Regions from separate parts of the Streptomyces sp. NPDC013317 genome, predicted to be linked through region 1. Evidence: riboswitches for the same ligand, from Rfam matches in the RefSeq annotation. Region 1 holds a riboswitch; the other holds the start of a gene.

Region 1 (4,441 bases):
TACTCGGCGCACGTCCTGCTGCTGCCCGGCATCATGCTCGGTCTGGTGGTCGCCCACCTGATCCTGGTCTTCTACCACAAGCACACGCAGTTCGAGGGCCCCGGCCGTACGAACAAGAACGTCGTGGGCATGCCGCTGCTGCCGGTCTACATGGCCAAGGCCGGAGGCTTCTTCTTCCTGGTCTTCGGTGTCATCGCGGTCATCGCGGCGATCGCCTCGATCAACCCGATCTGGGCGCTCGGCCCGTACCGTCCGGACCAGGTGTCCACCGGCGCCCAGCCCGACTGGTACATGGGCTTCGCCGAGGGTCTGATCCGTGTCATGCCGGGCTGGGAGATCAACCTCTGGGGCCACACGCTCGTCCTGGGCGTGATGATCCCGCTGGCGATCTTCCCCGCGGTCCTCGCGGCGATCGCGGTCTACCCGTTCATCGAGTCGTGGATCACCGGCGACAAGCGCGAGCACCACATCGCGCAGCGCCCGCGCAACGCTCCGACGCGCACCGCCTTCGGTGTCGCCTGGATCACCGCGTACATGATCATGCTCGTCGGTGGTGGAAACGACCTCTGGGCGACCCACTTCCACCTGTCGCTGAACTCGATCACCTGGTTCGTCCGGATCTTCTTCTTCGTCGGGCCGGTCCTCGCGTTCATCCTCACCAAGCGGATCTGTCTCGGCCTGCAGCGCCGCGACCACGACAAGGTGCTGCACGGACGCGAGTCCGGCATCATCAAGCGTCTGCCGCACGGCGAGTTCGTCGAGGTCCACCAGCCGCTCAGCCAGGGCGAGCTGTACCGCCTCACGGCGCACGAGCAGAACAAGCCGGCCGAGCTCGGCCCGCTCGTCGACGAGAACGGCGTCGAGCGCAAGATCGGCCGCATGGAGAAGCTCCGCGTCAGGCTCAACAAGAGCTACTACGGCGAGGACAGCCAGATCGCCAAGCCGACCGTCGAGGAGTACAAGGAGATCACCAGCGGCCACGGCCACCACTGATCACCTGATCCACTCGACCTGAGGTCGCCACAGCGGGAGCCCCGTCCATTCGATGGACGGGGCTCTTTGCCGTCCCCGTTGCTCGATAGGGTGGAGTCGTCACCGTCACGCACTGATCAGGAGCCGCCATGAGCGCTGCGACCCCCGCTGGAGGACCTACGTCGGCGGGCCGCTCGTGGCCCACCGTCCTGGACGGCCTGCTGACCGGCCGCGACCAGAGCGCCGAGGACACCGCCTGGGCGATGGACCGCATCCTGCGCGGCGAGGCCACCGACGCCCAGATCGCCGGTTTCGCCGTGGCCCTGCGCGCCAAGGGCGAGACCGTCGAGGAGATCACCGGCCTCGTGCGGACGATGTACGAGCACGCCAACGTGATCGAGGTGCCCGGCCCCTCCGTCGACATCGTCGGCACCGGCGGCGACGGCGCGAAGACCGTCAACATCTCCACCATGTCGGCGATCGTCGTGGCCGGCACCGGCGCGAAGGTCGTCAAGCACGGCAACCGCGCCGCCTCCAGCGCCAGCGGCGCCTCCGACGTCCTGGAGAAGCTCGGCGTCAACCTGCAGCTCACCCCGCAGCGGGTGGTCGAGGTCGCGGAGGAGGCGGGGATCACCTTCTGCTTCGCGGTGAAGTTCCACCCGGCGCTGCGCCATGTGGCCGCGGCCCGCAAGGAACTGGGCATCCGGACCACGTTCAACTTCCTCGGTCCGCTCACCAACCCCGCCCGCGTCAGAGCGCAGGCGACCGGTGTGGCCGACGCCCGGATGGCCCCGATCATGGCCGGCGTCCTCGCCGAGCGCGGCTCCTCGGCGCTGGTCTTCCGCGGCGACGACGGCCTGGACGAGCTGACGACCACGGCCACCTCCCGGGTGTGGGTCGTACGGGACGGCGTGGTGCGCGAGGAGGCCTTCGACCCGCGGGACGTCGGCATCGAACTCGTACCGGTGGAGGCGCTGCGCGGCGCCGACGCCTCGTACAACGCCGATGTCGCCCGCCGGCTGCTCGCGGGCGAGACCGGTCCCGTACGGGACGCGGTACTGCTCAACTCGGCGGCGGCGCTCACGGCCCTGGAGCCGGGCGCGGGCACCCTGGTGGAGCAGCTGCGCGAGGGTATCGCGCGGGCGGCCGAGTCGATCGACTCGGGTGCGGCCAGGCAGGCGCTGGAGCGCTGGGTCGCGGCCAGCAACAGGTAGCGGCGCCGGGCGCGCCCCGTTCCGCCATCCGGAACGGGGTTGCGCACCGGCGATCACGTGGCATACGTTCAGTGCCAGGTCATGAGTGACAGCCTCGAAGCCCCGGCTGGCTGTCCGGCAACCCTCCGTCCGTGGCGGGGTGCCCCGGGTGAAGACCAGGCCGTGGACAGCAAGGTCCGCGGCAAGCGCGGACCCCTGCACACCCTGGGGTCCTGGTCCTCAAGGGAGCAGTCTCGTGAGCAAGCGAATGCGCTAGGGCCCGTCGGCCCCGTTTCCCCACCCTCCGTACGAACACCGTGCGTCGAGGCAACACCCGTGTGAGGCACCCTTCTTCGCGCTGCCCCGCGGGCACTTCGCTGACCTTCCCGCTCAGGAGACACAGCCATGTCCGCGTACCCGAACGCCGCCACCACGCACGACGCCGCGACCGCAGCCCCCTCCGCCGCCACCGACTCCGAGGCCGGCGGCCCCTGCTGCGCCGCCCCGCTCCCGGTCCTCGGGCGGGACGTCACCGTTCCCCTCGTGACCGGGGGCGAGGTCACCTACGCCGCGCTCGACTACGCCGCCAGCGCGCCGGCCCTGCAGCGGGTCTGGGACGACGTCGCCGCCTACGCCCCGTACTACGGCAGCGTCCACCGCGGCGCCGGCTACCTCTCGCAGCTCTCCACCGACCTCTTCGAGAGCAGCCGCGTCACCGTCGCCGAGTTCCTCGACTGCCGCCCCGCCGACCAGGTCGTCTTCACCCGCTCCACCACCGACTCGCTCAACCTGCTCGCCGCCGCGCTCCCCGCCGGCTGCGAGGTCTTCGTCTTCGAGACCGAGCACCACGCCTCGCTCCTGCCGTGGAGGGACGCGCGCGTCACGTACCTCAACGCCCCGCGTACGCCCGCCCAGGCCGTCGAGACCCTGGAGCGCGCCCTCGCCGACCGTGACCCTTACGGCCCCGCGCTCGTCTGCGTCACCGGCGCCTCCAACGTCACCGGTGAGCTGTGGCCGGTCCGGGAACTGGCCGCCGCCGCCCACGCCCACGGCGCCCGGATCGTCCTCGACGCCGCCCAGCTCGCGCCCCACCACCCGGTCTCCGTACAGGAGTTGGACGTCGACTGGGTGGCCTTCTCCGGCCACAAGCTGTACGCCCCCTTCGGCTCGGGAGTCCTCGCGGGCCGCGCCGACTGGCTCCAGGCCGCCGAGCCCTACCTCGCCGGCGGGGGTGCGTCCAAGAAGGTGAGCCGACGGATCGCCGGGGAAGGCGCCGGGGGAGTGGACGTCGAGTGGCACACCACCGCCGCCCGTCACGAGGCCGGTTCGCCGAACGTCATCGGCGTCTACTCCATCGCCTCCGCCTGCAAGGCGCTCACCGAGGCCGGGTTCGACTCCCTCGTCGCCCGTGAACAGCACCTCGTCGACACCGTCCGGGAGGGCCTCGCCGAGGTCCCGGCGGTCAAGGTGCTCTCGCTCTTCGGCGACGAGGCTCCGCGCGTCGGTGTCCTGTCCTTCGTCGTCGAGGGCTGGAACAGCTCCCACTTCGCCGCCGCGCTCTCCGCCGAGTACGGCATCGGCGTCCGCGACGGCCTCTTCTGCGCCCACCCGCTCGTCCGCACCCTGCTCGGCAGCGACCCGCAGACCCAGGGCGAGTGCGGAGCCCCCGAGGCCGCGCCCGGCGAGAAGTCGCTCAACGCCATCCGCGTCAGCTTCGGCGCCGGTACGCCCGACGAGCACGTGGAGCGTTTCGTACGTGCCGTGAAGGAGCTCGTCCGGGACGGCGCGCAGTGGAAGTACCGCACCGAGGACGGCCGTTGCGTCCCGGACCGCGGCTGAACACTCACTCGTACGGGTGAAGGGGGCCGCCTGCCGCGGCCCCCCGCGTCAGGACTCCAGGCCGATCGCGAAGGCGGCTTCGAGGTCGTGCTGGGAGTACGTCCGGAAGGCCACGTGCGTGTCCGTCGCCTCGACGCCCGGGATCTTGCTGATCCGGCCGGGGATGACGTCCGCGAGGTCGTCGTGCCGCGGCACGCGGACCATGGCGATCAGGTCGTAGGTACCGGTCACCGAGAAGACCTCGCTGACGCTGTCGAGCGCGGCGATCGACTCCGCGATCTCGGGGATGCGGTCCACGCTGGTCTTGATGAGCACGATCGCGGTGATCACGGCTGGCTTTCTCCCTCGGTCGCCGCGGCTGGGGACTTCACTGTATCCCCACCTCGGTAGCGGACCCAGGCGTAGAGGAAGCCGACGGCGAAGCCCACCACATGGGC
Region 2 (4,441 bases), on a different contig from region 1:
GCCGATCTGGGTGTCGGCGGCGGAGATGGAGGCCGTGGAAGCGATCTGCTCCTTGGTCTCGACATCCTTCGCCTGCTCGAGCAGGGCGCCGGAGACGGCCTCGACGGCCTTCTCGATGCCACGCTTGAGGGCCATCGGGTTGGCGCCGGCCGCCACGTTGCGCAGGCCCTCGCGGACGAGCGCCTGGGCGAGGACGGTCGCGGTGGTCGTACCGTCACCGGCGACGTCGTCCGTCTTCTTGGCGACTTCCTTGACCAGCTCGGCGCCGATCTTCTCGTACGGGTCCTCGAGCTCGATCTCCTTGGCGATGGACACACCATCGTTGGTGATCGTGGGGGCGCCCCACTTCTTCTCGAGGACGACGTTCCGGCCCTTGGGGCCAAGGGTGACCTTGACGGCGTCGGCGAGCTGGTTCATCCCGCGCTCGAGACCGCGCCGTGCCTCCTCGTCGAACGCGATGATCTTGGCCATGTGAAGTGGTCCTCCCGGACATGGGGTGGATAACGCTCCAGGACCGCGCCGACGCCCGCGACGGACGGCCTGCGTGCCCTGTGGTTCCTTGCCCCACCTGGCCGCGGACCTCGTCTGCCCGATCCTCGTAAGCACTCTCACCTTCAGAGTGCTAACGCCAATGATTAGCACTCGGCCCATGCGAGTGCAAGCGACTCCCACAGATCGAGAGAGGCCGCCGCCACCTCCCCGCGCACGCACGAGGGGTCCGCATCCCGGTCAGGATGCGGACCCCTCGGCGTGAGAACGCGTGAGTGCGTACGTGGTGGCCGATCGCGCCGTGCTCAGACGGCGAGCTTGACCATGTCCGCCTGCGGACCCTTCTGGCCCTGCGAGATCTCGAACTCGACCCGCTGACCCTCTTCAAGGGTGCGGTAGCCGTCCATCTGGATCGCGCTGTAGTGGACGAATACATCCGCACCACCGTCGACCGCGATGAAGCCGTAGCCCTTCTCCGCGTTGAACCACTTGACGGTGCCCTGAGCCATGCCTAACTCCCCTATTACTGGCCCTTGCGCGGGACCGCACTTCGCGACCCCGGGTCAGACCCTGCGCCGGAACGCGTCGACCGCGGCTGAATGTATCTGCCCAACTGCCCTCTGCAACAGGTCAATCGGGCGAGAATTCTGGGCATGGCGTAAAGGAGAATTGAGGAGAATTCACTGAATTCCGGGGCAAGTCGGGCCCGGCAAAGCGCGCAGAAAGGTACACAACGCACGTGCACTTTGGCTGCTTCTTGTCGCGTGCGGGCGCATTCTCATATGCGTCTGGCACGAGCAGCGGGGGAAAGCCGGGGGGACTTCCCCAACTCTACCGCGCTCAACCATGCAGAATTGCCCCCTCCGCTTCTCTCGCGGAAGGGGCAATTCGGTTACGCCGGGTAACGCGGGGCGCCGAGACGGCCGGGCCGCCCGCACCGCGCCGGACGGTCAGCCTCCGGCGACGGCCGGGATGATCGAGACGCCGGCGCCGTCCGGCGTCGCCGTCTCCAGGCCCTGCTCGAAGCGGACGTCGTCGTCGTTGACGTAGACGTTCACGAAGCGGCGCAGCTTGCCCTGGTCGTCCAGGACACGGGCCGCGATGCCCGCGTGGTTCTTCTCCAGGTCTGCGATGACCTCGGACAGGGTCGCGCCCTCGGCGGCGACCTCGGCCTGGCCGCCGGTGTAGGTGCGGAGGATGGTGGGGATGCGGACCTTCACGCTCATGGGGTGTTCACCTTCGGTGGCTTCGGGCGGGGCGGGGGCTGGGCGGACGAGGACGGGGTGGCGGGGTGCGGGCGCGGCCGGGTCACCGGCCGGTCCCGCACCTCGGCGGTCGCGGGCGTCAGCCCGCCAGGCCTGCCTCACGGAACGCGTCCAGGCTCGGGCGGATCGTCGCGGTCGCCTGCGAGGTATCGGCCACCGCGTCCAGCGTCTTGAGGCCGTCACCCGTGTTGAGTACGACCGTGGTGAGGGCCGGGTCGATGAGGCCGGCCTCGACCAGCTTCTTCGTCACGCCGACCGTCACACCGCCCGCCGTCTCGGCGAAGATGCCCTCCGTGCGGGCGAGGATCTTGATCGCCTCGACGACCTGCTCGTCGTCGACGTCCTCCACCGCGCCGCCCGTGCGGCGGGCGATGTCCAGGACGTACGGGCCGTCGGCCGGGTTGCCGATCGCCAGCGACTTGGCGATGGTGTTCGGCTTCTGGGGCCGTACGACGTCGTGACCGGCCTTGAAGGCGGCCGACACCGGCGAGCAGCCCTCGGCCTGCGCGCCGAAGATCTTGTACGGCTTGTCCTCGACGAGGCCCAGCTTGATGAGCTCCTGCAGACCCTTGTCGATCTTGGTGAGCTGCGAGCCGGAGGCGATCGGGATCACGAGCTGGTCCGGGATCACCCAGCCCAGCTGCTCGCAGATCTCGTACGCGAGCGTCTTGGAGCCCTCGCCGTAGTACGGACGCAGGTTGACGTTGACGAAGCCCCAGCCCTCGCCCAGCGGGTCGCCGATGAGCTCGGAGCAGAAGCGGTTGACGTCGTCGTAGTTGCCCTCGATGCCGACCAGCTCACCGCCGTAGACGGCGGCCATGACGACCTTGCCCTGCTCCAGGTCGTGCGGGATGAACACGCAGGAGCGGAAGCCGGCGCGGGCGGCGGCGGCGCCGACGGCGCCGGCCAGGTTGCCGGTGGAGGAGCAGGACAGCGTGGTGAAGCCGAAGGCGCGGGCCGCCTCAAGGGCCTGGGCGACGACGCGGTCCTTGAAGGAGTGCGTCGGGTTGCCGGAGTCGTCCTTGACGAAGAGCTTGCCGGGCTCGACACCCAGCTCACGGGCGAGGTTGTCGGCCTGGACGAGCTTGGTCCAGCCGGGGTTCAGGTTCGGCTTCTCTGCGACGTCGGCCGGGACGGGCAGCAGCGGGGCGTAGCGCCAGATGTTGGCGGGGCCCGCCTCGATCTGCTTGCGCAGCGCCTCGGGGTCACCGGTGGGAAGGTCGTAGGCGACTTCGAGCGGGCCGAAACAGAGCTCGCAGGCGAAGATCGGGCCGAGCGGGAAGACTTCACCGCATTCCCGGCAGGAAAGGCCCGAAGCGGGACCGAGATCGACGGTCCGGGAGGTTTCGGTGGAAACAGTCTGTACAGCCATGGAGGCGAGGCCCTTTCTCCTCATCTTTCCCATGACGAATGTCGTCATGAGACGGATTTGGCACCTTCCCTAGCCGGGAGCCTCGCTGGCGCGTGTGTCGCGGACGAGACCGACTGGAGGGTTGCCGGGGCTTCAACGGGCCGTTTCCCTCTGCCCCTCTGGATGAGCGGTATTCGATTGTGTGAAGCGGTTGTCAGACGCGGGTGGGACCCCGACATGCATCGGGCATCCGCGTTGTTCAAGACTGTAACCGAAGGCCCGGAGGGTTGAACCTGCCGTCCGAACCGCGAGATGGAGATCACGTGCTGGAGGAAGTGGAGCGCTGGCTGGGCCGGCGGTCCTGGTCCGTGGCGGACCGTTCGCTCGACCGCATTCTGGCGGCGAAGCACGGGACGACGGTGAGCGTCGTCCTGCCCGCACTCGACGAGGAGGCGACGGTCGGCGACATCGTCTCCGTGATCCGCCGGGAGCTGATGACCGAGGCGGTGCCGCTCGTGGACGAGCTGGTGGTGATCGACTCCGGTTCCACCGACCGTACGGCGGAGTTCGCGGCGGCGGCCGGGGCGCGCGTCGTGGCGCGCGACGCGATCCTGCCCCGGATTCCGGCCGTGCCCGGCAAGGGCGAGGTGCTGTGGCGGTCACTGATGGTGACGCGCGGGGACATCGTCTGCTTCGTCGACGCGGATCTGCGGGACTTCTCCGCGGACTTCGTCACCGGGATCGTCGGCCCGCTGCTCACCGAACCGGACGTCGACTTCGTGAAGGCCATGTACGACCGTCCGCTGGGCGACTCCCCAGGTCAGGGCGGGCGGGTGACCGAGCTGGTGGCACGGCCGCTGCTCAATCTGCACTGGCCGCAGCTGGCCGGCTTCGTCCAGCCGCTCGGCGGCGAGTACGCGGCGCGGCGCTCGCTGCTCGAACGGCTGCCGTTCCCGGTCGGTTACGGAGTGGAGCTGGGCCTGCTCGTGGACGCGCTCCACACGGTCGGCCTGGACGCGCTCGCCCAGGTCGACGTCGGCGTCCGCAAGCACCGGCACCAGGACGGCCGCGCGCTGGGCAGGATGGCGGCGGCGATCTACCGGACGGCGCAGCTGCGGCTCTCCCGCGGGCATCTCGTGCGGCCCCGGCTGACACAGTTCGAGCGGGGCGACGACGGCTTCACCCCGCGGACGTACGCGGTGGACACCGAGGAGCGGCCGCCGATGATCGACATCGCGGAGTACACGCACCGCCGCGTGGCGTAGCGCCGGATGATGATGCTTTTTGCATACATTTCCGTTCCATGCCGTTCACCCCACGAATGACCACGTTTCCG

The links. Region 1 has a riboswitch for S-adenosylmethionine ahead of ACZ3IJ_RS15995 (aminotransferase class V-fold PLP-dependent enzyme). Riboswitches for the same ligand answer to the same signal wherever they lie in the genome.
Region 2: linked by a shared signal. The riboswitch ahead of thrC (threonine synthase) and the one ahead of ACZ3IJ_RS15995 (aminotransferase class V-fold PLP-dependent enzyme) in region 1 are both predicted to bind S-adenosylmethionine.

Annotation. Positions count from the first base shown of each region.
Region 1 covers NZ_JBVHDX010000005.1:88,222-92,662, forward strand. The annotation lists gene qcrB (cytochrome bc1 complex cytochrome b subunit) at 1-993, shown strand, start outside; gene trpD (anthranilate phosphoribosyltransferase) at 1,122-2,186, shown strand; SAM riboswitch class IV at 2,264-2,380, shown strand; gene ACZ3IJ_RS15995 (aminotransferase class V-fold PLP-dependent enzyme) at 2,571-4,004, shown strand; gene ACZ3IJ_RS16000 (Lrp/AsnC family transcriptional regulator) at 4,053-4,334, opposite strand; gene ACZ3IJ_RS16005 (rhomboid family intramembrane serine protease) at 4,331-4,441, opposite strand, start outside.
Region 2 covers NZ_JBVHDX010000007.1:212,473-216,913, forward strand. The annotation lists gene groL (chaperonin GroEL) at 1-471, opposite strand, end outside; gene ACZ3IJ_RS20300 (cold-shock protein) at 795-998, opposite strand; gene ACZ3IJ_RS20305 (MoaD/ThiS family protein) at 1,440-1,715, opposite strand; gene thrC (threonine synthase) at 1,834-3,126, opposite strand; SAM riboswitch class I at 3,144-3,295, opposite strand; gene ACZ3IJ_RS20315 (glucosyl-3-phosphoglycerate synthase) at 3,429-4,370, shown strand; gene ACZ3IJ_RS20320 (DUF7927 domain-containing protein) at 4,427-4,441, shown strand, end outside.